Regions from separate parts of the Delftia sp. DLF01 genome, predicted to be linked through region 1. Evidence: predicted binding sites of a transcription regulator. Region 1 holds the regulator's gene; the other holds the start of a gene.
What was found. The regulator FNR, encoded in region 1, switches genes on or off when oxygen is low (the NO sensors DNR and NnrR bind a similar motif). The targets are predictions, from matches to a motif close to TTGATNNNNATCAA.
Positions count from the first base shown of each region.

Region 2: dsrO (sulfate reduction electron transfer complex DsrMKJOP subunit DsrO) is a predicted target of FNR. The motif match lies at 4,756-4,769, and genes of this name have one in related genera.

Region 1 covers NZ_JACVAZ010000003.1:1,076,989-1,088,174, forward strand. Annotated here, with positions in the region: gene IB269_RS20180 (bifunctional diguanylate cyclase/phosphodiesterase) at 1-1,730, opposite strand, end outside; gene IB269_RS20185 (HD-GYP domain-containing protein) at 1,727-3,073, opposite strand; gene IB269_RS20190 (sulfite exporter TauE/SafE family protein) at 3,143-3,859, opposite strand; gene hemN (oxygen-independent coproporphyrinogen III oxidase) at 3,865-5,247, opposite strand; gene fnr (fumarate/nitrate reduction transcriptional regulator Fnr) at 5,410-6,129, shown strand; gene IB269_RS20205 (hypothetical protein) at 6,211-6,498, opposite strand; gene IB269_RS20210 (FixH family protein) at 6,677-6,991, opposite strand; gene ccoG (cytochrome c oxidase accessory protein CcoG) at 7,049-8,503, opposite strand; gene ccoP (cytochrome-c oxidase, cbb3-type subunit III) at 8,581-9,498, opposite strand; gene IB269_RS20225 (cbb3-type cytochrome oxidase subunit 3) at 9,526-9,663, opposite strand; gene ccoO (cytochrome-c oxidase, cbb3-type subunit II) at 9,675-10,307, opposite strand; gene ccoN (cytochrome-c oxidase, cbb3-type subunit I) at 10,327-11,186, opposite strand, start outside.
Region 2 covers NZ_JACVAZ010000001.1:1,478,685-1,489,870, reverse strand. Annotated here, with positions in the region: gene IB269_RS06540 (ATP-binding protein) at 1-910, opposite strand, end outside; gene IB269_RS06535 (response regulator transcription factor) at 907-1,569, opposite strand; gene IB269_RS06530 (TlpA disulfide reductase family protein) at 1,887-2,885, shown strand; gene dsbG (thiol:disulfide interchange protein DsbG) at 2,882-3,688, shown strand; gene IB269_RS06520 (hypothetical protein) at 3,700-4,101, shown strand; gene IB269_RS06515 (hypothetical protein) at 4,086-4,550, opposite strand; gene dsrO (sulfate reduction electron transfer complex DsrMKJOP subunit DsrO) at 4,884-5,729, shown strand; gene nrfD (NrfD/PsrC family molybdoenzyme membrane anchor subunit) at 5,746-6,789, shown strand; gene IB269_RS06500 (tetrathionate reductase subunit A) at 6,868-10,068, shown strand; gene IB269_RS06495 (efflux transporter outer membrane subunit) at 10,069-11,186, opposite strand, start outside.

The DNA.
Region 1 (11,186 bases):
ATGCGGTCGCTGTCTATGTGCACCTGCGGCTGGAAGTAGACCGCCATGCGGCCATGCTCCAGCGCCTGGCGCATGGCGTGCTCCAGCTTCATGCGCGACAGCAGGCCGGCGCTCATCTGCGGCTGGTAGAAGCTGAAATGGCCCCGGCCCCGCTCCTTGACGCGGTACATGGCGGTGTCGGCCTGGCGGATCAGTTCATCCAGCGTGAGGCCATCGGCCGGGTACTGGGCCACGCCGATGCTGCACTGCACGGAGAAACCCAGGCCGTCGAGCAGGAAGGGGCGCTCCATCTCCTGCAGGATGCGCTTGGCCACCGAAGCGGCCAGCTCGGCGTTGCAGCCCTGCAGATAGAGCACGAACTCGTCGCCACCCAGGCGGCACAGGATGTCCACGGGCCGCATGCAGTCGCTCAGGCGCTGCGCAACCAGCTTGAGCACGCGGTCGCCGAACTGGTGGCCCAGCGAGTCGTTGATGATCTTGAAGCGGTCCAGGTCGATGAACAGGATGCTGAACACCGTGCCGCCTGCGCGCGCGGCCTCGATGGCTGCATCCACGCGCTCCGTGAGGTTCAGGCGGTTGGGCAGGCCGGTGAGCGCGTCGCTGTAGGCCAGCTGTTCAATGCGCTGCTGGGCCACGCGCTGCTGCGTGAGGTCGCGCATGAAGCCGATGCTCTGCACCACGTCGCCCTGCGCGTTGCGCAGCGGCACCCAGGACAGGCGCACGGCGCAGCGCGCGCCGCCGGCCTGGCGCAGCCACAGGTCGCCCTCCCAGAAGCCGCCCTGGTGCCACTGGATGCGGGCCAGGTCGCCCAGGGTGTCGGCCTGGCCTTCGGCGGCCTCGAACAGCGACTCCACCGTGCGCCCCTGCACGGGCATGCCGCCCAGCAGGCGTTCGCAGGCCGGGTTGGTGCGGGCCACATCCATGTAGCCGTCGGCAATGAAGATGCCGTCCAGGCTGGATTCGAAGACGCGCGCGGCCAGCTCCAGACCCGCCTGGGTCTGGGCCTCGGCCGTGATGTCGCGGAAGGAAAAGATCCGCCCCATGGGCAGGCCCCGGCGCAGCTGGGGCACGGCGCGGCGCTCCAGGATGCGGCCGTCGCGCAGGTCCAGCACGTCGGCCGCCTCCATCAGGGGCTGGGCCGACAGCAGCTTCAACTGGCGCGCATAGGATTCGGCATCGCGCACCTGGCTGGCCAGGTGGTCGAGGATGGCCACGTCGTTGCGGCGCACCAGCAGCGCCTCGGGAATGCCCCAGAGCGTGGCAAAGCGGTGGTTGAAGGCGCGGATGCGGCCATCGGGATCGCAGACCAGGATGGCGTCGGCCGCGGACTCCAGCGTGGCGCGCAGCTCGCCCAGCAGGCTCTCGAACTCGGCCTCGTGCAAGGCCTGCTCGCGCCGGTCCAGCATGCTGACCAGCAGCACCTCGCCGTCGAGCGCGCGCACGCGCATCTCCACGGGCGCCAGCTGGCCATCGGCGCGGCGCACCTCGGCAATGAACTGGGCTCCGGCCTGCCAGTTGAAGGGATCGCTCCAGAAAGCCTGCTGCTGCGGCGTGGCGGCCAGCACCTGCACGGGCAGGCCCGGGGCCGCATCGGCCTCATAGCCGGTGACGGATTCGCTGGCGGCGTTGGCGCGCAGCACCTTCAGGGTGCGCGCATCGATCAGCCACAGGGCCTCCTGCAGTGCATCTAGCAGGCGGGGCCAGGCGCGGTTCAGCGCTTGCTTGTTCAAGACGCCACCTTCGGTGGATCCAACTCCACCGCCCGTTCAAAGTAATAGCAGACACGCCGGCGCGGCGACAGGTAGTCCAGCGCATCGCGCGGCAACTGCGCGGGCGCCACTCCCCGGCGTATGCCCAGCTCGGGAAACAGCTCCAGCGCCAGCACGGGCGCCTGCGCGGCCGGCACGCCGGCATCGTGCACCATCACCGAGGGCTTGAGCGGGCGTGATGCATTCACGGACATGACCATGGCATGGCGCCCGTCGGTCAGTTCCACCACCGAGCCCGGGGGGAACACACCCATCATGCGGATGAAGCCATTGAGCACGGGCGCGGCGAACTTGTCGCGCAGCCGGCTGAACAGCATGGACAGGGCCTCGTGCGGCGTATGCGGCGTCTGCGCATCGCCGGGATTGCACAGGCGGTCGTAGCTGTTGACCAGGGCCAGGATCTGGCCCGTGAGTTCCATGTCTTCGGCCACCAGGCTCAGCGGGAACCCCGTGCCGTCGGCCCATTCATGGTGCTGGGCGATGGCCGTGGTGACCTGGGCCGACAGGCCCATGCGCATGGCAATGGCCACGGATTCGCCCACATGGCGCTCGTAGCGCTCGCGCAGGGCGTCGGGCACGGAAGGCTCCAGGGCCAGGCCGTGCATGCCTTCGACACCGGCCACGGGCTTGCCCGCGTCATGCAGCAGCGCCGCCAGGCCCAGGTCGCGCAGCAGCGATTCCTGCAGGCCCAGGGCCCGGCCCAGCAGCAGGCTGAGCACGGTCACGTTGACGGCATGCACGCTCTGGCTGCTGCCCACGCCATCGGACAGCAGGTGAATGGCCACGTCCTGCGGGCCCGCCAGTTCGGCCAGGCAGCCATCGACCAGGGCCTCGGTGGGCATGCGCGCCTGCTCGGGCGCGCTGGCGATGGTGGTCTCTATGGCCACATAGCCGCGCTCCACCTTCTGAAAGCGCGCATTGCAGTCCTCCAGCCGGCCGCGCCAGTCGGGCACGGACAGCAGCAGCGGTGCTGGAGCAGGTTCGGTGGGTGGAGGCTCGGGGGCCACCACGACGGGCGGCAGCTCCTGCGGCGGCGGGGTGCGCACCTCGGCGGGCCAGGTGTCGCTTTTGTGCGGGACACAGCGCACCACCTCCAGGCCCAGGGATTTCAGGGTCTGGATCTGTGCGCTGGAGGTGATCTTGAAGCTGCTGACCGGAAAGGGATGGTTCAGCCACCCAACATCGAGCTGGACAAACATGCCCGGACGGAGGTCTCGGATATCGATGAGGACGGAATGGTTCACGCGCGGCAACGGCCCCGAGGCTGAAGGAATCGGCAATATGTAAGCCGATGATTCGGGCATTATCTCCAGTTCTGAGGGCCTCGCAGCCAATCCGCGACCCCAGGTGCCAAGTCTGGCCTCAGCTGTTGCTCAACGGCACCAGAGGCTGGGCTTGTAGATCAGGTCCATCCACAGCGCCCAGACGGCCACGCCCACCAGCATCAGGCCGGCCAGGCGCGTGCCCCATTCGGCGCGCAGGCCGTTCAGGCGCTGCCGGCCCAGCCGCCACAGCCAGGGGCCGGCCACCAGCCACAGGCCGCTGCCCACGCCAAAGGCCGCCATGGCCAGCGCGCCCTGCAACGGGCCGCCGCTGAGCGCGGCGACCAGCACGGCCGAATACAGCAGTCCGCAAGGCATGAGCGCCCAGGCATAGCCTGCCGCCAGCGTGCCGCCCGGCGCCGACACCCAGGGCTGCACGCGCCGCCAGGCGGCGCGGCCGGCAGACTCCAGCCAGGCGGGCTGGCGGGCCTGCACCATCATGGCCAGGCCCCAGGCCATCACGGCGACATGGGTCAGCGTCCAGAACGGCTGCAGCGCCGTGGTCTGGCTGGTGAGCCAGGACAGGCTCTCCATGGCCAGGGCCGAGGCAGCGCCCAGGCTGGCATAGCCGGCCAGACGGCCGCCGTGGAACAGCGCCGTGCGCAGCCACAGCCGGCTTTGCAATCCATGCACGGCCACCACCTGCGAGCCGCCGCCCTGCCCCGCCCCGCCCGTGACCACGCCGCAGGGCGCAGCGCACATGGCAAGGCAATGGGGCCCGCCGACGAGCCCCATGATCAAAGCGGTCCAGAGCAGCGACAAGAGCATGGGGCCTAGATGATCCTCGAAAACCGCGCCCGGTTCTTGTCCGCCTGCAGATATCGGTCAAACAGCATGGCCACGCCGCGCACGAAGTACCAGCCCATGGGCGTGACCTGGAAGCCCTCGTCGCTGATCTGCACCAGGCCCTTGGCCTGCAGGTCCTCCAGGGCCGCCATCTCGGGCGCGAAGTACTCGCGAAAGCCCAGCAGCCAGGCCTGCTCCATGGGCTCGAACAGCACGGCGCCCTGGCACATGATGGCCATGATGACGGCGCGGCGCACCAGGTCGTCACGCGACAGCGCCAGGCCCCGCACCACGGGCAGGTGGCTGGCGTCGATGGCGTCGTAGTACTCCTCCAGCGTCTTGGCGTTCTGGCTGTAGCTGGCGCCCACCTTGCCGATGGCCGACACGCCCAGCGCAATCAGGTCGCAGTCGGGCTGGGTGCTGTAGCCCTGGAAGTTGCGGTGCAGCCGGCCCTGGCGCTTGGCCACGGCCAGCGAGTCCTCGGGCAGGGCGAAGTGGTCCATGCCCACATAGACATAGCCACCGTCCATGAACGCGGCGATGGAACGCGACAGCATGGCCAGCTTGTCGGCCCCCTGGGGCAGATCCTCGGCCGCAATGCGCCGCTGCGGCTTGAAGCGCTCGGGCAGGTGGGCATAGGCATAGAGCGCGATGCGGTCGGGCCGCAGCGCGTTGACCTGGGCCAGCGTGCGCTCGAAGGATTCGGGCGTCTGCTTGGGCAGGCCGTAGATCAAGTCCACGTTGATGGAGGCGAAGCCCAGCTGCCGCGCGGCCGCCACCAGCTCGAACACCTGCCCTGCCGGCTGCACGCGGTGCACGGCGATCTGCACCTGCTCGTCGAAGTCCTGCACGCCGAAGCTCAGGCGGTTGAAGCCCAGCTCCTTGAGCACGGCCAGGCGCTCGACGCTGACGGTGCGCGGATCGACCTCGATGGAGTACTCGCCACCCGGCTCCAGCTTGAAATGCTCGCGCAACAGGCCCATCAGCGTGCGCAGCTCGTCGTCGGAGAAGAAGGTGGGCGTGCCGCCGCCCAGGTGCAGCTGGCTGACGGTCTGGCCCTTGCCGCAATGGGCCGTGTGCAAGGCCATCTCGCGCGCCAGGTAGTCCAGGTAGACGGCGGCGCGATCGTGGTGGCGCGTCACGATCTTGTTGCAGGCGCAGTAGTAGCAAAGCGACTCGCAAAAGGGCACGTGCACATACAGCGACAAAGGCGTGGCACGCGCTGCGGTACTCGATTTGCGTTGTTGCAGCGCCAGGATATAGTCCTCTGCACCAAAGGCCTCGACAAAGCGGTCGGCGGTAGGGAACGAGGTGTATCGGGGCCCCGGTACGTCAAAGCGACGCAGCAGCTCTGGGGTGACAGCGGTCATGGGTTTTTTCCTCTAATACCTCGACTGTGCCGCAGCACATCGGTCATGTCCTTGACTCATATCAAGAGTTGTTTGAGGGACTGCTGCGACAATTTGATCCAACTCATCGCAATCCACGAGGTCACCGCCGGCACGCTGTGTGCCGCTGATGTTTATCACTCCATGAACCTTCAGACCATCAAAGCCTCCTGCTCCAACTGCAACCTGCGCGAACTGTGCATGCCCATGGGCCTGGATGCCGAGCAGATGCAGCGCATCGACGACATCGTGGCCACGCGCCGCAAGGTCAAGCGCGGAGGCTTGCTGTTTCGCAACGGCGAGACATTCACCTCGCTGTACGCCATCCGCACCGGCTTCTTCAAGACCTGCGTGGCCACCGAGGACGGACGCGACCAGGTCACGGGCTTTCAGATGGCCGGCGAGATCATCGGCCTGGACGGCATCGTCAACGACCACCACACCTGCGATGCCGTCGCGCTGGAAGACGCCGAAGTCTGCGTCATGCCCTTCGACAAGCTGGAAGACCTGTCGCGCGAGGTCACGGCCCTGCAAAACCATGTGCACAAGGTCATGAGCCGCGAGATCGTGCGCGAGCACGGCGTGATGCTGCTGCTGGGCAGCATGCGCGCCGAGGAGCGCCTGGCCGCCTTCGTGCTCAACCTGGTGCAGCGCCTGCATGCGCGGGGCTTTTCCAAGTCCGAACTGGTGCTGCGCATGACGCGCGAGGAAATCGGCAGCTACCTGGGCCTGAAGCTGGAGACGGTGAGCCGCACCTTCTCCAAGTTCGCGGACGACAACATCATCGAGGTGCGCCAGCGCCATCTGCGCATCCTGGACACGGAGGCGCTCAAGCGCATCGTCAACAGCCAGCAGTGCCAGTGAGGCTGCAAGGGCGGCAAGCATTCATCCGCCAATGAACAAGGCCCGCGACAGCGGGCCTTGTTCATTGCGGCGGGCTCTCGCTCAGTCCCGCCCCAGCCCCTGCATGGCCAGGTCCGGGTCGGGCTCGGAGGCCACGCCGTCATTGAGATCGCGGGCCGAGCGACCCAGCATGGTGGTCATCAGGCTGGAGAGCATGGTCACGCCCCAGAAGGCGAAGAAGGCCAGCGTGTAGATGCCCTGGCGCGACCAGCCCAGGTCGCCGAGCCAATGCAGCTCCAGCGGGTCCACAAAGGCAAAAACCAGCATCTCCATCACGGCGGCTGCCAGAAAGGCAGGCCAGGCAATCCACATCCAGCGTTGGGCCAACATCAGCGATCTCCTTGTGCTGTCGAGGGGTCGCCTTCATTGTGCGCCGCGCCAACGCATGGCGCCAAGCCCCGTAGCGCCCTGCACGCCTGTAGGAAACCCTCACCCGTCGCGCATGCCGGAGATGCGATCCGCCATGCAAAAGGCCGCGACTGCGGCCTCTTGCAGGGGTGCACGGCGATCAGCGGTCCGTGGGGTGATCATGCGCGGGCGTGGCCGCATGGTTGCGGCCGGTGACGGCGGGCGCCATGCTCTTGGGCACTTCGCGCACGCCATCGGCACGCTCGTTGATCGTGATGCCGTTGCGGTAGTAGTCGGGGTCGATCACGGGATCGGCGCCGTTGATGGCGATGATGGCCGTGATCACGGCAGCGACCACCACGGCCGCCGGGCCGGCCACCACCAGCCAGACATGGCCGAACTTCCACCAGGGCTTGCCGGCGTCGGGGTGCGAGGGAGCCTGCGCGGGCGCGGACACTGCGGGACTGGAAGACATGGGAAACCTCTTTCTTTCAGGCGGCAGGCGCGGACCGTGCCGCGCCTGCCAGGAACATCACCGGGGCACCAGGAAGACGGCCTTTTCGGACGCGCGTCCCGCGCCTGAATGCACGGCATCGATATCGAAGAATACGGTGTGCGAGCCCGGCTCGGCCGAACCGTAGGGAATCTGCAGGCGCGCCGCAATGCCGCGCGTCTCGGCCGGGCCGACCTCGACTTCCTGCTCGGACGCCAGCTCCAGCCCATCGAGGCCGTGGGCGCTGATGCGGTAGCGCTGGGCCTGCTCGGTGGCATTCATGATCTGCAGGCGGTAGACATTCTCCAGCTTGCCGCCCGCCACGATGCGCGACAGCGAGGCGCGGTCGCGGATCACGTCCACCTTGACCGACTGGCGCAGCGCCAGGCTCACGATCATGGCCACGCTCAAGCCGATCAGCACGGCCGAGTAGATCAGCACGCGCGGACGGAAGATGCGGCGCAGCACCTGGGCACGCCGCCACAGGCCGGCCATGGCGTTCTGCGTGGTCAGGCGGATCAGGCCGCGCGGGTACTCCATCTTGTCCATGATGGAATTGCAGGCGTCTATGCACAGGCCGCAGCCAATGCATTCGTATTGCAGACCGTTGCGGATGTCGATGCCCACGGGGCAGACCTGCACGCACATCTTGCAGTCGATGCAGTCGCCCAGGCCCTGGGCCTTGTAGTCCACCTTCTTGGTGCGCGGCGCACGCGGCTCGCCCCGGCCCGTGTCGTAGCTGACGATCATGGTGTCCCGGTCGAACATGGCGCTCTGAAAGCGCGCATAGGGGCACATGTACTTGCAGACCTGCTCGCGCATGTAGCCCGCGTTGCCATAGGTGGCAAAGCCGTAGAACAGCACCCAGAACATCTGCCAGCTGCCCTGCAGCGCCAGCAGCTCGCCGCCCAGCTCGCGGATGGGCACGAAGTAGCCCACGAAGGTGAAGCCGGTCCACAGCGCAATGGCGATCCACAGCAACTGCTTGAGCGACTTCTTCCAGGCCTTCTCGAAGGTCCAGCCGTTCTTGTCCAGCCGCATGCGCGCGCTGCGGTCGCCTTCGACCTTGCGCTCCACCCACATGAAGATCTCGGTGTAGACCGTCTGCGGGCACGAGAAGCCGCACCACAGGCGCCCGGCCACGGCCGTGAACAGGAACAATGCCAGCGCCGAGATGATCAGCAGGCCCGCCAGGTAGATGAAGTCCTGCGGGTACAGCACCAGCCCGAAGAGATAGAAGCGCCGCGTTCCGAGGTCGAACAGCACCATCTGGCGCTGGCCCCACTCCAGCCAGGGCAGGCCGTAGAAAACCAGTTGGGTGAGAAACACCAGGGCCCATCGCCAGCGTGCGAAGACACCGCTGATGGAGCGCGGGTAGACCTTCTTTTCCGACTCGAACATCGACACCAGCTCGCCCGGATCAGGCGTGGCCGGCGTGATCGGAATGACTTTGCGGGGAGGCTTCCCGGTGTCATCCCCGCTCTCGGGCTTCATGGTGGGTTCCTTTGTTTTTTTGAAATATCTGAAAACTCAAAACGCAAAAAGGCGGCGCCGCAGCGCCGCCCCTGTGCTTACTGACGGACTGCGCCGTCTTTGTGCGACATGCCCCAGACATAGGAAGCAAGCACCGCGATCTGCGCCTCGGTCAGCTTGTCCTTCTGGGCAGGCATCTCGTTGTGCTTGCCGTTGTTGATCATGGCCGTGATGGCGGCCTCGCCCCAGCCGTGCAGCCAGATGTCATCGGTCAGGTTGGGCGCGCCCAGGGCCTGGTTGCCCTTGCCGTCCATGCCGTGGCAGGCAGCGCAGGCCGTGAACTTGGACTTGCCCAGCGAGGCCTTGAGCGAGTCGTGCGGGCTGCCCGACAGGCTCAGCACATAGTGCGAGAGGTTGCGCACATCGTCGGGCGTGCCGACGGCAGCGGCCATGGGCGGCATGATGCCGATGCGGCCGCCCGTGATGGTTTCCCTGATCTTCTCGGGCGTGCCGCCATGCAGCCAGTCGCCATCGGTCAGGTTGGGGAAGCTCTTGCCGCCGCGTGCATCCGAGCCGTGGCACTGTGCGCAGTTGTTCATGAACAGGCGCTCGCCGATGGCCATGGCCTGGGGATCCTTGGCCATGTCTTCGGTGCTCATGCTCGTGAACTTGGCGTACAGCGGCTCCAGGTCCGCGCGGGCCTTGGCCATCTCGTTTTCATAGGCGCCCAGCTGCGTCCAGCCCAGCTTGCCCGCGAACGAGCCCAGGCCCGGATAGGCCGCCAGGTAGGCGAAGCCGAACACCGAGGTGATGATGAACAGCCACATCCACCACTTGGGCATGGGGTTGTTCAGCTCGCGCAGGTCCTCGTCCCAGACGTGGCCCGTGGTGTTGTCGGCCGAGGGGACCACCTTCTTGCGTGCGGTGAGATACAGCAGCAGCAGGCAGCCGATGATGCCGCCCAGCGTGATCGCCGTGACATAGATCGACCAGAAGTTGTTTACGAAATCGCTCATGGGAAGTTCTCGTTCTGGTGGAGGGACTCAGTCTTGCTCGAACGGCAGCTGGGCGGCCTCGTCGAAACGGGCCTGGTTGCGGCGGGCGAACGCCCACCACCAGATGCCGATGAAGCAGGCCAGCGAGGCCAGCGTGGCCACGATGCGCATGGTGGTGATGTCCATGTCGCTCTCCTTTACTTGACCGAACGGCCCAGGACCTGCAGGTAGGCGATGACGGCGTCCATTTCCGTCTTGCCCTTGACCTGCTCGGCAGCGCCGCTGATTTCCTCGTCGCTGTAGGGCACGCCCACCTTGCGCAGCGCGCTCATGTGCTGGGCGACCACGGTGTCATCCACCTTGTTCTTTTCCAGCCAGGTGTAGGCAGGCATGTTGGACTCGGGCACCACGTCGCGCGGGTTGTTCAGGTGGATGCGATGCCATTCGTCGCTGTACTTGCCGCCCACGCGGTGCAGGTCGGGACCCGTGCGCTTGGAACCCCACTGGAAGGGGTGGTCATAGACGAACTCGCCAGCCACCGAGTAGTGGCCGTAGCGCATGGTCTCGGCGCGGAAGGGGCGGATCATCTGCGAGTGGCAGTTGTAGCAGCCCTCGCGCAGATAGACGTCGCGGCCCATCAGCTGCAGCGGCGTGTAGGGCTTGAGGCCCGCCACCGCTTCCGTGGTCGACTTCTGGAAGAACAGCGGAACGATTTCCACCATGCCGCCGACGGCCACCACCAGCAGGGTCAGAACGATCAGCAGGAAATTGTTGGTTTCCACCTTCTCGTGGGAAAAGCTCTTGGGAGCGCTATTGTTGTGATCGGACATGAGTAATGCTCCTAGACGCTCAGGCGTGGGCCACGACGGCAGGCACGGCCACCTTCACCGAACGGCCCGAGATCGCGGTCTTCCAGGTGTTCCACAGCATGACCAGCATGCCGCCCAGGTACAGCAGGCCACCGGCCACGCGGATCACGTAGAACGGATAGCTGGCCTTGACGCTTTCGACGAAGGTGTAGGTCAGCGTGCCATCGGGATTGACGGCGCGCCACATCAGGCCCTGCATCACACCGGCGATCCACATCGCGGCGATGTACAGCACGATGCCGATGGTGGCCATCCAGAAGTGCAGTTCGATGGCGCCCACCGAGTGCATCTTGGTCTTGCCGAACAGGCGCGGGATCAGGTAGTACAGCGAGCCCATGGTGATCAGGCCCACCCAGCCCAGGGCGCCCGAGTGAACGTGGCCCACGGTCCAGTCCGTGTAGTGCGACAGCGCGTTGACGGTCTTGATGGACATCATCGGACCTTCGAACGTGGACATGCCGTAGAACGACAGCGACACGATCAGGAAGCGCAGGATGGGGTCGTCGCGCAGCTTGTGCCATGCGCCCGACAGCGTCATCACGCCGTTGATCATGCCGCCCCAGCTGGGAGCCAGCAGGATCAGCGAGAACACCATGCCCACGGACTGCGTCCAGTCGGGCAGCGCGGTGTAGTGCAGGTGGTGAGGACCCGCCCACATGTAGGTGAAGATCAGCGCCCAGAAGTGGACGATGGACAGGCGGTAGCTGTAGACCGGACGGCCAGCCTGCTTGGGGATGAAGTAATACATCATGCCCAGGAAGCCTGCGGTCAGGAAGAAGCCCACGGCGTTATGGCCGTACCACCACTGCACCATCGCGTCCTGCACGCCGGCGTAGGCCG
Region 2 (11,186 bases), on a different contig from region 1:
GCTCCAGCGTGTGCTGCAGGTGCTCCACGCCCTCGCCCGCCTGGGCCAGCGAATCGCGGGCCATGGAGCCGGGCGGCGCCGCCAGAAGGCCGGCAGGCATGCCGGGCGCCGCCAGCGCCATCTGCGCCACCTGCACATGGGTCTTGATGGCGGTGAGCGGCGTGCGCAGCTCATGGGCGGCGTCGTCGCTCCAGCGGCGCTCGCGGTCGATGGCGGCGCGCACGCGGTGCAGCAGCTGGTTGAGCGTGCCCACCAGCGGCGCCAGCTCGCGCGTCTGCAGGCCCTGGGCCACGGGCGAGTCGTCGCCGGGCGGGCGGCGTGCCAGTTCGCGCCGCAGGGCCTCCAGCGGCCTGAGGCCCTGGGTCACGGCCCACCACATCAGCCCCATGCTGGCCAGCAGCGCCAGCACGAAGGGCAGGACGATGGTGTAGGCAAAGCCGTGGATCAGGCCCTCGCGCACATCGATGCGGTCGGCCGTGGCGATGCGCACGCCGTGGTCCTCCAGCACATAGGTGCGCCAGGGCTTGCCGCCCTTGATGATGGTCGAGAAGCCCAGCGGCATGCTCTGCGGAAACACGGGACTGCCCTCGGTCTTGGCCAGCACCTGCGGCAGGGCCGATTCGGGCCGCACGGGCTGGACCTCGCCGCGCACCAGGCTGACCTCGCAGGCCACGCCGTCGCGCGCGATCACGTTGAGCATGGGGCTCCAGTCCTGCGGCAGCTCCCGGGCAGGCCGGAACTGGTGGACGATGCCTGCCACCATGCGCGCCGAGGCGATCAGCCGGTCATCGAGCACGGTGCGCAATTCGTTGCGCATGTCCGAGAACATCCAGGCCGCCACCCCGCCCCACAGCGTGCACAGCGCCAGGCACAGACATGCCAGCAGGCGCACGCGCAGGCTGCGCATCATGGGTGCAAGCCCAGGCGATAACCCTCGCCGCGCACCGTCTCCACCAGTTCATGGCCCAGCTTGCGGCGCAGGTGGTGCACATGCACGTTGACGGCATTGCTCTCCACATCCTGGCTGTAGCCGTAGAGGCTGTCGCGCAGTTGCTCGGTGCTCAGGATGCGGCCCGGCGACTGCAGCAGCGCGCGCAGCAGCGACCACTCGCGGCGCGACAGCTCCACCGTGCGGCCCTGGCGCTGGATATGGCCGGCAGCGGGGTTGATGCGCACCTCGCCCAGCTCGATCCAGTCCACGCTGCGGCCGGCCGCGCGGCGCAGCAGCGCATGCAGGCGCGCCGCCAGTTCGTGCAGGTCAAAGGGCTTGACCAGGTAATCGTCGGCGCCGGTCTGCAGGCCCTCGATGCGCTGTGACACGGCATCGCGCGCCGTCAACACCAGCACGGGCACCTGCAGGCCCTGGCCGCGCCAGCGCGCCAGCAGCGAAAGGCCATCCTCGTCAGGCAGGCCCAGGTCCAGCACGCAGGCATCGAAATGCGAGGAACGGATGGCCGCATCCGCCTGCCCGGCCGAGGCCACGGTATCCACGCCGAAGCCCTGCAGCTGCAGGCCGGCTCGCACGCCGCTGGCCACCAGCGCGTTGTCTTCCACCAAGAGAACATGCATGTTGTTGTCCGCAGGGCCTGGCGCCAGGCCCCGCCATCTGTATCCAAGTCGGGAACGAAAAGCGACTGAGCATCGCAGATTTGTAGCGAGGTGTGCGCCAGCATGCCGAATCTCGCAGGCACGCGTACAAGAATGCGGCCCGATGATTGCAGCCTTGCCGGCAACCTCCGGGCAGGCGCCATCGTGGCAGCCCGCACTGTGCCGGGTCTGATGGCGCAAGGGCCGTTGCCCACCCGTTACCCACCCGTTAACCCCCCGTTAATTCCCCGCTGCCAGCATCCACGACCTGTCAGCCTGCATGGCTGAAACTCCCTTCCATGCACCTCCGGTCATCCCCTCTTCTTTCGTCCTTCCTGCCCTTGCTTGCTGGTCTGCTGCTGGCGCCTTCGCCTGTTCTTGCCGGAGCGGCAGAGCCTGGCGGGCCGTCAGCGCTATCGGCGCTGGGCGCCTGGCTGCACCTGCCTGCCAGCCTGGCGCTGGGGCCGCTGGCCCTGCCGACGGGCGTGGTGGTGGCCATGCTGGCCTGGCTGCTGGCGCAGTGGCTGGCGCGCAGGAACGAAAGGCGCACGGGCCAGGCCGTGGATGCGCTGCTGTGGCAAAGCACCCTGGCCGGCCTGCTGGTGGCGCGCCTGGCCTATGTCGCGCAGTGGTGGACCGAGGTCGCGCCGGCCCCCTGGGATTGGAGCGGGATGCCGGCCTTCGCAGGCCGCATCATCGATATCCGCGACGGGGGATGGAACCTGTGGGCCGGCCTGCTGGCCGCGCTGCTGTACATGCTGTGGCGCAGCCGCCGCTCCCCGGTGCTGCGCCGCGCCACAGGGCTGGCGCTGGGCGCGGGGGCGGCCCTGCTGGTGCTGGGCAGCTTGCTGCAGGCGCTGCCGTCCGCAGATGCACCGGCCCTGCCGGCCTTCACCCTGGTCAACGGGCAGGCGCAGCCGGTCTCGCTGCAGCAGTTGCAGCAGGCCGATGGCAAGCCCATGGTCATCAACCTCTGGGCCACCTGGTGCCCGCCCTGCCGGCGCGAGATGCCGGTGCTGGCCCAGGCCCAGCAGCAGCGGCCCGATGTGCGCTTCATCTGGATCAACCAGGGCGAGTCAGCCGAGGCCGTGATGGGCTACCTGCGGCGCGAGCAGGCAGCAGCCCCGCTGCCGCTGGCCCAGGTGCTGTTCGACCCGCAGCAGCAGGCCGGCGGGCACTGGCGCCAGCGGGGCCTGCCTTCCACCTATTTCTATGGCGCCGACGGCAGGCTGTGCGGCATGCGCATGGGCGAGCTGTCGCGCGCCAGCCTGGCCCAGCATCTGAAGGAATGTTCATGAGCGCTTCCCCCCTGTTTTCCCTGCCTGCACTGGCAGGAGCCCTGGCCCTGTCGGCAGCCTTGGCCCTGCCGGCTGCGGCGTCCGAGCTGCCATCGGAGGAGTTTCTGGCCCAGCAGGGACTGACCCTGGTGGGCCCGCTGCCGGCCGTGGGCGGACTCAAGGCCTGGGCCGCCTACCGCGACCGCCAGCCCGTGCCCATCTACCGCATGCCTGACGGCAAGCACTGGGTGCTGGGCACGGTGATCGACGCCCAGGGCCGCGACGTGAACGCCCAGGCCCTGCAGGCCGCCGTGCAAAAGCCCATGGGCGAGCAACTGTGGAGCGATGTGCAGCGCGCCCAGTCCATACCGGATGGCCGCGCCGACGCGCCGCGCACGGTCTATGTGTTCACCGACCCCAACTGTCCCTATTGCAACCAGCTGTGGAACGATGCCCGGCCCTGGGTGGAGAGCGGCCAAGTGCAGTTGCGCCACATTCTGGTCGGCATCCTCAAGCCCAGCAGCGAGGGCAAGGCCGCCGCCTTGCTGACCGCGCGCCAGCCCGAGCAGGCTCTGGCCGAGCACGCACGCGCCTATGCCAAGGCCGGCCGCGCCAGCGCAGAGGGCGCGGGCGCCACGCCGCTGGCCCCGGTGCCGCAGGCCACGCGGCAGGTGCTGGCCAACCATGCCTCGCTGATGTCCACCTGGGGCCTGCGTGCCACGCCGGCCCTGGTCTGGAAGGATGACAAGGGAGTGGTGCAGGTACGCACCGGCCTGCCGCCGGGCCTGCTGGAAGAGGTCATGGGGCCGCGTGGCAGGAAATGACGAGGACGACCATGAGCACAAGCCGTTCTCCCGCCGCTTCCACCGCCTCCAGCGACTGGAGCGACCTGTTCCCCGCCCGGCCGGATACGCCGCCGCTGCGCATCGTGCTGCATGCGCCCACACCGGGCGCCCTGGCCCGTGCACGCAGCAATCTGGCCAACCTGCGCCAGGACCGGCCCGGTGCCGAGGTCCGCATCGTCATCAACGGCCCGGCCGTCGAGGCACTGCTGGACGCCGCGCCGGGCACGCCGCAGCATCTGGATGCAGAGGCCCTGGCCCATGCGCTGGTCTGCCCGAACACGCTCAGGAAGCTGGGCCGCGAGGCGCCTGCCGGCATGCGCGTGCTGCCGCAGGGCGGCATCGAGTCACTGGCCCTGCTGCAGCAGTCGGCCTGGTGCTACGTGCGCTGCTGAGCGGCCTGCGCCAGCGAGGCAAGGCAGCGGGCCTGCCATTGGTATTCAGGCTCGAAGGACTCGCGGTCCGTGACGGCGCCGTGGCCGCCCTCGCCATAGACCATGGCGTAGGCCGCATAGTCGGCCGCCTGCAGCGCCCGGCCCGCCAGCCCATGGGCCGTGGCATAGGTGGCGGACACGGCGGCATGGCCGCAGCCGTCGAGGGAGCGTGATCCCTGGTGGTGGTTGGCCAGGCTGGCGGCCTCGCGGGCCAGGCGGTCCAGCTCCTGCCTGTCGATCTGGCCGTCCAGGTAGCGGCGAAGGCCTTGTGCGCAGCGGATGACGTCCGGGTCTTCCAGCAGGTGCGCGATGCGGTCCACGCAGGCCTGTGTGAATTGCAGCCTCAGGTGCTCGCCGGCTTCGGCGGCAAGGTCCAGTTCCGAAGCAAGGCTGTTCAGGGCATGGTTCATGGAGAACTCCTTGGCAGTGGCGACACAAGCAGCGTAGACCGGGGCCGCGCACGGAAACAAGAGGGTGATTTCCGATACGCGCCCCGCATTCCCGAGGAATGCAGTCACCCTGTTAACCCCGTCTTAATCCCCGCGCCACACGCTATGGACTGCCTTGGGCGCCTGTCCATGGCAGGCAGTCGGTGGCACTTTGCAAGCCCATTGCTTGACTCACATCAAGCCACCAAGGCCCTGAATTTCATATATTAAATTCAATATAAAAAGCATATTTTTAATGCTTTATTGAGTTTGAGCGACCACGATCCGTGGCCGCAGGACGATGAAAGACAGGCCATGCCAAAAACATCCCGCGCCGGCAGCGGCTGCAACGACTGCAGCTGCAAGCCCTCCTCCCAGGACATCCCCGCCCGCACCGCCGCCCATGCACAGCCCGCCGCAGGCAAGCGCGGCTTCCTGCAGGATCTGCTGGCCGCCGCCATGGCGGCCGTGGCCCTGCCCGTGGCGGCGGCCGCGCCCGGCACCCCCGGTTTTCAACCGCCGCGCCGCCCCGGCGAGGCCGGCAGGCGCTACGGCATGCTGGTGGACCTGCGCCGCTGCATAGGCTGCCAGGCCTGCACCGTGAGCTGCTCCATGGAGAACCTGCCGCCGCTGGGCCAGTTCCGCACCACGGTGCTGCAGTACGAGGTGCAGCATGCGGGCAACGAGGACCTGCCGCCGGCCATGCTCAACCTGCCGCGCCTGTGCAACCACTGCGACAACCCGCCCTGCGTGCCGGTCTGCCCGGTGCAGGCCACCTTCCAGCGCAGCGACGGCATCGTGCTGGTGGACAACGAGCGCTGCGTGGGCTGCGGCTACTGCGTGCAGGCCTGCCCCTATGACGCGCGCTTCATCAACCACGAGACGCAGACCGCCGACAAGTGCACCTTCTGCGAGCACCGCCTGGAAGCCGGCCTGCTGCCGGCCTGCGTGGAAAGCTGCGTGGGCGGCGCCCGCGTGATCGGCGACCTCAACGACGAGGGCAGCGAGATCCGCCAGCGCATGCGCGAGCACGCCAAGGACCTCAAGGTGCTCAAGCCCGCCATGGGCACGGACCCGCATGTGTACTACCTGGGATTGCCCGACGCCTTCGTCGACGGCGTGGACGGGCAGGCCAGCGTGCGGCTGGTCACTTCCCACTGAACGCAAGGAGCACCCCATGCACATCGTCGAACTCCTGACCCCCGCCTACGAATCGGCCTGGCTGCCCTGGGCCGTGCAGTACTTCTTCCTGGCCGGCATTGCCACGGGCGCCGCCCTGCTGGCCGCCGCCTGCGCCTGGGCGCCTCGCGGCAGCGCCATGGCGCGCCTGCTGCCGGCCGCCGTGCTGGTGCTGGCCGTGAGCGCCATCGCGGCGCCCGTGTCGCTGCTGGCCGACCTGCACCAGCCTGCGCGCTTCTGGCATTTCTATGCGCACTTCACGCCGTGGTCGTGGATGTCGGTGGGCGCCCTGCTGCTGCCGGTCTTCGTGGGGCTGGCGCTGGCCTTCGTGCTGGCCTGGTGGCTGGGCCGGCCGCAGTGGCTGCGCTGGCTGGCGCCGCTGCTGGCCGTGTCGGCGCTGACCATCACCGCCTATACCGGCGCCGAGCTGATGGCCGTGCGCTCGCGCCCGCTGTGGAACACGCTGTGGGTGCCGCTGAACCTGGCGCTCACGGGCTGGCTGGCCACGGTGGGCTGCATGCTGGTGACGGCGCGCTTTCTGCCCGCCCGCCACCGCCCCGATGCCGGCGCCCTGCAGGCCTTGCGCGTGCTGGGCCTGGCGCTGGCGCTGTGCCTGCTGGCCATGGTGGCGGTCTGGGCCGTTGCCGGCTGGCTGGGCCAGGGCCGCTCCTTCCAGGCGGCGCTGCAGCTGTGGCAGCAGTTTCCGGTCTGGCGCCTGAGCATGCTGGGCTCGGCCGGGGCCGGTGCCGCCCTGCTGTGGGCCCTGGTGCGGGGTGGGCATCGCATGGCCTGCCCGCGCTACACGCTGGCCCTGGGGCTGGGCCTGGCCGCCGCGGCCTGGGCCTTCCGCTGGGCGCTGTTCATGGGCGTGCAAGGCGTGCCCAAGTACGGCGCGGGCCTGTACATCTACCACATGCCGCTGGGCGGCGACGGCCTGCTGGGCATGCTGGGCGTGGCCGGCCTGTGTATCGCGCTGGTGACGCTGGCCACCTGGGCGCTGGAGCTGTTTCCCGCGCGTTCGGCCGCGGCCCGCGCCGTCTGACACCGCCGCCCTGACGACCCCTCACCCATTCACGGAGCGCGGCCCGCCACCGGCCGGCCGCGCCACAGAAAGCCTTTCATGACCGACAAGAAGAAACTCCCCCAAGCTCCCCAAGATTCCCTGGATGCCGAGGCCACACGCCGCCGCCTGCTGCTGCGCGGCGGACTCACCGCCGGTGGGCTGGCCGCCTTTGCGGCCGGCTACGGCGAGACGCTGGCACGTGGCGCCAAAGGCCTGGTGACAGGCAGCTCGGGCACGCCCACGGCCAGCGCCACGCGCGGCAATTCGCTGACGCCGGAGTTCCGCATCGACCCGGCCACGGGCGCGCTCACCACCCAGCCCGGCCAGGTGGTCAGCCCCTCCAGCTGCCTGGGCTGCTGGACGCAGTGCGGCGTGCGCGTGCGTGTCGATACCGCCAGCAACCGCATCCTGCGCGTGGCAGGCAACCCCTACCACCCGCTGGCCACCACGCGGCCAGCCGCCATGGAAGAACCCGTGCGCGAGGTCTACGCCAAACTGGGCAAGGAGCTGGGCCTGGAGGGCCGGGCCACGTCCTGCGCGCGCGGCTCGTCCATGCTGGAGCACCAGAGTGCGCCGCACCGCGTGCTCACCCCGCTCAAGCGCGTGGGCCCGCGCGGCAGCGGTCGCTGGCAGAGCATTTCCTTCGAGCAGCTGGTGCAGGAAGTCTGCGAGGGCGGCGATCTGTTCGGCGAAGGCCAGGTCGAGGGCCTGCGCGCCATCTGGGACACCAAGACGCCGCTGGACGCCGACAACCCCGAGTTCGGCCCGCGCTCCAACCAGTTGCTGGTGACCGACGCCTCCAACGAAGGCCGCGCCCAGCTGCTGCGCCGCTTTGCAGGGCCGTCCTTCGGCACCGTGAACGTCAGCAACCACGGCGCCTACTGCGGCCAGAGTTTTCGCGTGGGCGCGGCAGCGGCCCTGGGCGACCTGCCCGGCATGCCGCACGGCAAGCCGGACTGGAGCCATGCCAGCTTCGGGCTGTTCATCGGCGCGGCGCCCGCGCAGTCCGGCAACCCCTTCCAGCGCCAGGGCCGCGAACTGGCCGAGGCCCGCTCGCGCGAGGACAACCGTTTCCGCTACGTGGTGGTCTCGCCCGTGCTGCCGACCTCGTCCAGCCTGGCTGCGGGCAGCGGCAACCGCTGGCTGGCCGTCAAGCCGGCCAGCGACCTGGCCCTGGCCATGGCGCTGATCCGCGTCATCCTGGACGAGGCGCGCCATGACACGGGCTTTCTCGCCCAACCCGGCCCGGCCGCCATGCAGGCGGCGGGCGAGGCGTCCTGGAGCAATGCCACGCACCTGCTGGTCAACGAGCCCGGCCACCCGCGCCACGGCAGCTTTCTGCGCGGCGCCGACCTGGGCTGGGCCCTGCCCGCGCCAGCCGAAGACGGCAAGCCGGCCCAGGATGTGTTCGTGGTGCAGCGTTCCGATGGCAGCCTGGCGCCGCACACCCAGGCCGAGCCTGCACAGCTGATGGTGCGCACCCGCGTGGCCGTGCCCGGCCTGAAGGCCGAAGGCGCGGACCAGGCCCCCGAGCTGTCGGTCTGCTCCTCGCTGGCCAAGCTGCATGAGCAGGCCAGCCTCAAGACACTGGACGAGTACGCGGCGCTGTGCGGCGTGGCGCGCGGCGAGATCGAGGCGCTGGCGCGCGAGTTCACCAGCCATGGCAAGCGCGCCGTGGCCGATGCGCACGGCGGCACCATGAGCGGCGCGGGTTTCTACACCGCCTACGCCATCAGCATGCTCAACACCCTGGTGGGCAACCTCAACGTGCAAGGCGGCCTGGTGCTGGATGCCGGCCCGTTCGGCCCCTTCGGCCCGGGCCCGCGCTACGACTTCGCCAACTTCGACGGCAAGGTCAAGCCGCGCGGCCTGGCGCTGTCACGCCACCGCCAGCCCTACGAGAAAAGCGCGGAATTCCAGCGCAAGCGCGAGGGCCAGCCCGAGGGCGCGAAGGACTACCCCGCCGCCCAGGCCCCGTGGTACCCGGCCGTGGGCGGCCTGTCCAGCGAGATGCTGGCCAGCGCGCTGGCCGGCTACCCCTATCGCGCCAAGGCCTGGATCAACCACATGAGCAACCCCGTCTACGGCATTGCGGGCTTTCGCAATGCGCTGGTGGACGATCTCAAGGACCCGAAGAAGCTGCCGCTGATCGTCTCCATCGACCCCTTCATCAACGAGACCAGCGCGCTGGCCGATTTCATCGTGCCCGATACCGTGACCTACGAGAGCTGGGGCATCTCGGCGCCCTGGGCCGACGTGGTGGCCAAAAGCTCCACCGTGCGCTGGCCCGTGGTGCAGCCCGCCGTGGCGCGCACGGCCGGCGGCCAGCCCGTGAATGTGGAGAGCTTTCTCTTCGCCGTGGCAGAACGGCTGGGCCTGCCCGGCTTTGGCGAGGCCGCCATCAAGGACGCCCAGGGCCAGCCCCATGCGCTGCGCTCGGCCGAGGACTTCTTCATCCATGCCCTGGCCAACGTGGCCTGGGCAGGCGGCAAGCCCGTGCCGGCGGCCAGCGATGACGACATCGCCATCACCGGCGTGGACAGGCTGGTGCCCGCGCTGCGCCAGCGCCTGAAGGACGATGAATGGCGTCAGGTGGCCATGCTGCTGACGCGCGGCGGGCGCTTCGACCGCATCGAGGACGCCTGGAAGGACGGCCACACCCGCAAGGCCCACGCGCCTGCCCTGCAAGTCTGGAGCGAGGAGCTGGCCCGCATGCGCCACGCCATGACGGGCGAGCGCTACAGCGGCTGCCCCACCTGGTATCCGGCACGGCTGGCCGACGGCAGCGCCATGCGCACGCATTTCGGCGAGCAGCAATGGCCGCTGCTGCTGACCTCCTACAAGTCCAACCTGATGAGTTCCATGTCGATTGCCGTCTCGCGGCTGCGCCAGGTGCATCCGCACAACCCGGTGTCCCTGCACCGCGATGACGCCGAGCGGCTGGGCATCGCCAACGGCGACACGGTGCGCATCCGCACGCCGGGCGGCGCGGTGACGGCCGTGGCCATGGTGCGCGACGGCGTGATGCCGGGCACCGTGGCCATCGAGCACGGCTACGGCCACCGCGAACTGGGCGCGGGCCGCCACAGCATCGACGGCAAGCCCATGCCGGTGAACGCCGAGCATGCCAATGGCGTGAACCTCAATGACCTGGGCTTTGCCGATCCCACGCGGCCCGGCTGCAAAAACGTGTGGGTGGACTGGGTGTCCGGCGCCACGGTGCGCCAGGGCCTGCCTGCGCGCATCGAGAAGGTCTGATCAGCGGGCGGGGCTGGCGACGGGTGAAGTGACGGGTGTAGCGCCTGGTGTGGTGGCGGCCTGCCAGCCGCCGCCCAGCGCCTGGTACAGCGCAATGGCGTTTTCCAGCTGGCTCTGGCGCAGGCGTATGACTTCCTGCTGGGCCTGGTAGAGATTGCGCTGTGCGTCCAGCTCTTCCAGGTAGCTGGCGTAGCCGGCCTCGTAGCGGTCCTTGGCAAAGCCCAGGGAGCGCTGCAGCACCGCCTCGCGCTCGCTGGCGTGCTGCCACTGCGACTGCAGGCGCCGGGTGCCGACCAGGGCGTTTTCCACATCGGCCAGGGCCTTGATCACCACGCCACGGTAGGCATAGGCGGCCTGGTCGCGCTGGGCGGTCACGGCGTCGAACTGCCCTTGCAGCCGGCCGCCCGTGAACAGCGGCGCGAGCACGCTGCCGCCCAGGGCCCAGACCGTGGCCGGGTGGTATTGCAGGGCGTTGACCAGCAGGCTGCCGGCGCTGGCCGTCAGCGAGACCTGGGGCAGGAAGGCGGTGCGCTGCACGGCCAGGCTTTCGTCGGCGGCCGCCAACTGCAGCTGCGCCCGTGCAATGTCGGGGCGGCGCTGCAGCAAGGCAGAAGGCAGGCCGGCGGCCGGCGCGGGCGGCGGTGCGCCCAGCGCAGCGGACTGGCCGTCGGTTGTTGCCATGAGCGCGGCTGCCTGCTCGTCACCCTCGCCGCCGGCCAGCAGCAGGAGCGCCGTGCGCTGGCGCGCCAGCGACAGCTCCAGCTGCTCCACGGCCTGCTGCACGGATTGCAGCTCGGCCTGCGCCTGGGTGAGCTGCAGCTGCGAGGTGTAGCCGACGCGCGCCTGATCGTCAGCCAGGCGCAGGGCCTGTTCGCGCGAGCGGGCCGTGGCCTGGGCCACTTGCAGCTGCGATTGCAGCGAGCGCAGGCCCACATAGGCCTGGGCCGTGGTGGCGGCCACGGCCAGGGCCACGGCGTCGCGGTCGGCCTCGCTGGCCTGCAGGCGCAGGGCGGCGGCCTTTTCCAGGTGGGCGATGCGGCCCCACAGATCAGGCTCCCAGCTGGCCTGCAGGCCGGGCTGAACCGAGCGCGTGTGCGCCAGGCCCCGCGCGCCCAGGC